Regions from separate parts of the Cellulomonas fengjieae genome, predicted to be linked through region 1. Evidence: predicted binding sites of a transcription regulator. Region 1 holds the regulator's gene; the other holds the start of a gene.
What was found. The regulator HrcA, encoded in region 1, represses chaperone genes, less so after heat shock. The targets are predictions, from matches to a motif close to TTNGCACTCGNNNNNNNCGAGTGCNAA.
Positions count from the first base shown of each region.

Region 1 (2,196 bases):
TCGAGCCGCACGAGGGCGTCCTGACCGCGCCGGGCGCGCGGGATCGGGCCACGCTGCGCGGCGGCGCCGGTGGCGGCACCGAAGAACGTCTCGAAGATGTCCTGGAAGCCGAACCCGCCGCCCATGCCGCCCCCGGGGGACGACGGGTCGCCGCCCAGGTCGTACGCGCGGCGCTTCTCGGGGTTGCCGAGCACGTCGTAGGCGCGCGAGACGTCCTTGAACCTGTCGTCGGAGCCGGCGTCCGTGCCCGCCACGTCGGGGTGGTGCTCGCGCGCGAGCTTGCGGTACGCCTTCTTGATCTGCTCCGGCGTCGCGTCACGCGGCACACCGAGGATCTCGTAGTAGTCGGTCACAGGAGGGTCTGCTCGCTTCCAGCGTTCGTCGTCGGGTGTGTCGCTGCGGGGGTCTCTGCAGGGGTCTCGGTCGGGGTCGTCGCGGGGGTCGTCGGGCCTGTCACTGGGCGAGGATGCGGGTCAGGTACCTGGCCACCGCCCGCACCGCGGACATCGTGCCGGGGTAGTCCATCCGCAGCGGCCCGATGGAGCCGATGCGCGCGACCGAGCCACCACCCTCGTCGCCGTAGCCGGTGGTGACGAAGCTCGTCTCGACCAGCCCCTCGTGCTGCGTCTCCCGGCCGATCCGCACCGCCACGGCCGCGGAGTCCTCGGCCATCTCCGAGAGCAGGCGCAGGAGCACCACCTGCTCCTCGAGCGCCTCCAGGACCGGCCCGATGGCGCGGACGTCGGAGCTGCCTGCGCGCGCGAGGTTGGCGGTCCCCGCCAGCACGACACGCTCCTCGCTCTCCTGGGCCAGCGTCTCCTCGACGACGCCCACGGCCGCGTGCACCAGCGGGTGGTCGTCCGGCGCGAAGGCCTCGGTCAGCTCGCTCAGCACGACGGGCAGCTCGGACAGACGGCGCCCCGCCGCGCTGACGTTGAGCCGGGTCCGCAGGCGCGCGACGACCGACTCGTCGAGGTCCGAGACGAGCTCGAGGGTGCGCTGCTCCACGCGGCCGGTGTCGGTGATGATGACCACCAGCAGGTGACGCGCGCCCACCGGCACCAGCTCCACGTGCCGCAGCGCCGAGCGCCGCAGCGACGGGTACTGCACGACGGCGACCTGCTGCGTGAGCTGGGCGATGAGCCGCACCGCACGGTCCACGACGTCGTCGAGGTCCTGCGCGCTCTCCAGGAACGCGCCGATCGCCCGGCGCTCCGGGCTCGACAGCGGCTTGATGGTCGAGAGCCGGTCGACGAACAGGCGGTAGCCCTTGTCGGTCGGGACCCGGCCTGCGGAGGTGTGCGGCTGGGCGATGTACCCGCCCTCCTCGAGCGCCGCCATGTCGTTGCGGATGGTCGCGGGCGACACCCCGAGCGAGTGCCGCTCGACGAGGGCGCGCGAGCCCACCGGTTCCTTGGTCGCGACGTAGTCCTCGACGATCGCGCGCAGCACGTCCAGCCGCCTGTCCTCGCTCATGCCGCCTCCTTCGCCCGATCTCGTGGGTAGCACTCGTGCTCGTCGAGTGCCAATCCTACGCCGCGCACCCGACACCCACGGGGCGTCCGCCGCGTGCCTCGACCGTCACGCCGGCACGGACCTCTAGGCTGCCCGGGTGAACGAGGACCGCTACGGCTCGGACGTGCTCGGGGGCTCCGGGCAGACGCACCACCGGCCTGCCCGCACCAGTCGCCCGCAGGCCGCCGAGACCGGCCTCGTCGTCGAGGAGGTCACCACCGGGTGGGTCGGTGCGGTGGTCCGGGTGGAGAAGTCCGGCGGCCAGCACGTGGTCGTGCTCGAGGACCGCCGCGGCCGCACGCGCACGTTCCCGCTCGGTCGCGGCTTCTGGGTCGACGGCGAGCCCGTCGCGCTGACCGCACCCGTGCGAGCCTCCGCGCCGGCCCGCCCCACCCGCACGGCGTCCGGCTCGGTGGCGGTGCACGACGCCCGCGCCCGCGTCGCCCGGGGCAGCCGGATCTGGGTCGAGGGCAAGCACGACGCCGAGCTCGTGGAGAAGGTCTGGGGTGACGACCTGCGGCTCGAGGGGGTCGTGGTCGAGCTGCTGGACGGCGTCGACAACCTCGCGGCGGCGCTGCGCGACTTCGCACCCGGGCCCGGTCGCCGCGTCGGCGTCCTCGTCGACCACCTGGTCCCCGGGTCCAAGGAGACCCGGATCGCCGACGAGGCCGTCCGCGGGAT
Region 1 covers NZ_CP074404.1:2,418,810-2,421,005, forward strand. Annotated here, with positions in the region: gene dnaJ (molecular chaperone DnaJ) at 1-353, opposite strand, end outside; gene hrcA (heat-inducible transcriptional repressor HrcA) at 454-1,476, opposite strand; gene KG102_RS11190 (DUF3097 domain-containing protein) at 1,613-2,196, shown strand, end outside.

Region 2 (2,196 bases), 670 kb from region 1:
GTGCCCCAGCTCGTCAGCCGCACCCTCGACGTGGGTGGTCACGAGGTCCGGGTCCACACGTCGGTCGGGGCGAGCACCTCACCGGTCTACCTGCTCGTCCACGGCATCGGGATGTCGCACCGCTCCCTCGCCCGGCTCCAGCGCGCCCTGCAGCCGTACGGCACCGTCCACTGCGTCGACCTGCCCGGCTTCGGCGGCACCCCGACGCCGTCGGACGCGATCTCCATCGCCGACGGTGCCGCGCTCCTCGGGCGCGTGCTGGATGCGCTCGACGTCCCCGCCGCGGTGCTCGTGGGCCACTCGATGGGCGGGCAGCTCGTCGTCGAGCTCGCCGCCCAGCGGCCGGCGCTCGTCACGCACCTCGTGCTGATCGGCCCCGTCACCGACCCCGACCGGGCCGGGCACCTCACACAGGCCCGGGACCTGTTCCGTGACTCGCTGAGGGAACCCGCCTCCGGGAATGTGCTGACGTTCGCGGACTACCTGCGCTGCGGTCCCCGCTGGTACCTGACCGAGCTGGAACCGATGCTGGCCTACCGCACCGACGAGCGGCTGGCCGTCGTGGCCGCTCCTACGCTCGTGATCCGTGGGACCGGCGACCCGGTCGCCCGGCACGCCTGGTGCGCCCGGCTCGCCGATGTCGCACCGGGCGGCTCCCTCGTAGAGGTCCCGGGCCACCGGCACCTGGTCCAGTTCACCGCCGCGGACAGCACGGCTCGCGCCGTCGCCGCGTTCTGCCGCCGGGACCTGGCGCTCGAACCGTGACGCCGTGGGACGTCCGGGCGGTGGTCGGGGTCGGCTCGCTCGCACAGAGCGTCCCTCCCCCGGGCCGGGCGCTCTCGCACTCCCGTCCCACCGCCCGGCCCGGACTCAGGACCGCTCGTTGCCGCCCGAGGTGATCTGGGAGCTGTCCCCGCCGTGCTGCACCTCGATGCGCCGGGCCTTGGCCTCCTGCGCGACGGGGATGTTCAGCGTCAGCACGCCGTCGGCGTAGTTCGCCGTGATGGCATCCAGGGCGAGCGCCTTGCTCACGGTCAGCTGCCGCGCGTAGGTGCCCACCGGGCGCTCCTTGGCAAGCCACTGCACGTCCTTGTCCGGGCCCGCGGTCCGCTGGGCGCGGATCGTCAGGGTGCGGTCCTCCACGTTCACGTCGATGGTGCCCGGGTCGGCGCCCGGCAGGTCGACGTCCAGCACGTAGTGGTCACCGGCGCGGTACAGGTCGATGGGCATCGTCGCGGCCGCCCGCTCCGCAGACGCCAGCTGCCCGAAGAGTCGATCCAGATCCTGGAACGGGTCGATTCGTGTGGCCAACTCTCTCACCTCCTTGGGACGAGGCGCCGGACCACCCGGGCCTCGGAGATCGTCCGGCACCCCACTCGCCGGACTGGCCTTGGTTCAAGAATTAGCACTCACCCTTCAGGAGTGCCAACCGCAGCGGTGTTCACCGAGAGCGAACACACCCGGGGGCCCGACCGACCCGGTTTGCCGGTGCCGCCGTTGCGACTGCGCTGACCGTCGGGCACTCGCGGGCGGGCGCTCGCGGGCGGTGCGGAAGCCGTGTTCGATGGACGCATGCGCGCAGCGATCATCCACGGGGCCCACGACGTGCGCGTCGCGGAGCGACCCGACCCCACTGTCCGGGAACCGACCGACGCAGTGATCCGCACGGTGGCGACCTGCGTCTGCGGATCGGACCTGTGGCGGTACCGCGGGCTGGCACCGGTCCCGGAGCCGAAGCCGATCGGGCACGAGTACGTCGGCGTCGTCGAGGAGATCGGCGACGCCGTGAACACTCTGAAGCCGGGCGACTTCGTCGTCGGTGGGTTCCTGCACAGCGACAACCGGTGCCCCGTGTGCCGCAAGGGCATGCAGTCCGCCTGCCCGCACGGCGGTGGGTTCGACGGGTGCCAGGCGGAGCGCATCCGCATCCCGAACGCGGACGGCACGCTCATCGCGACGCCCGGCCGGCCGGACGCCGACCTGGTGCCGAGCCTGCTCGCGCTGTCCGACGTGATGGGCACCGGCTGGCACGCGGCGGTGTCCGCGGACGTGCGGCCCGGGAGCAGCGTGGTCGTCGTCGGGGACGGCGCCGTGGGGCTCTGTGGCGTGCTCGCCTCTGCGCAGCTCGGCGCCACGACGATCATCGCCATGAGCCGGCACGCCGACCGCCAGGCAGTCGCCACCGAGTTCGGTGCC
Region 2 covers NZ_CP074404.1:1,748,156-1,750,351, reverse strand. Annotated here, with positions in the region: gene KG102_RS08080 (alpha/beta fold hydrolase) at 1-765, shown strand; gene KG102_RS08075 (Hsp20/alpha crystallin family protein) at 871-1,311, opposite strand; gene KG102_RS08070 (zinc-dependent alcohol dehydrogenase family protein) at 1,573-2,196, shown strand, end outside.
Region 2: KG102_RS08075 (Hsp20/alpha crystallin family protein) is a predicted target of HrcA. The motif match lies at 1,403-1,429, and genes of this name have one in related genera.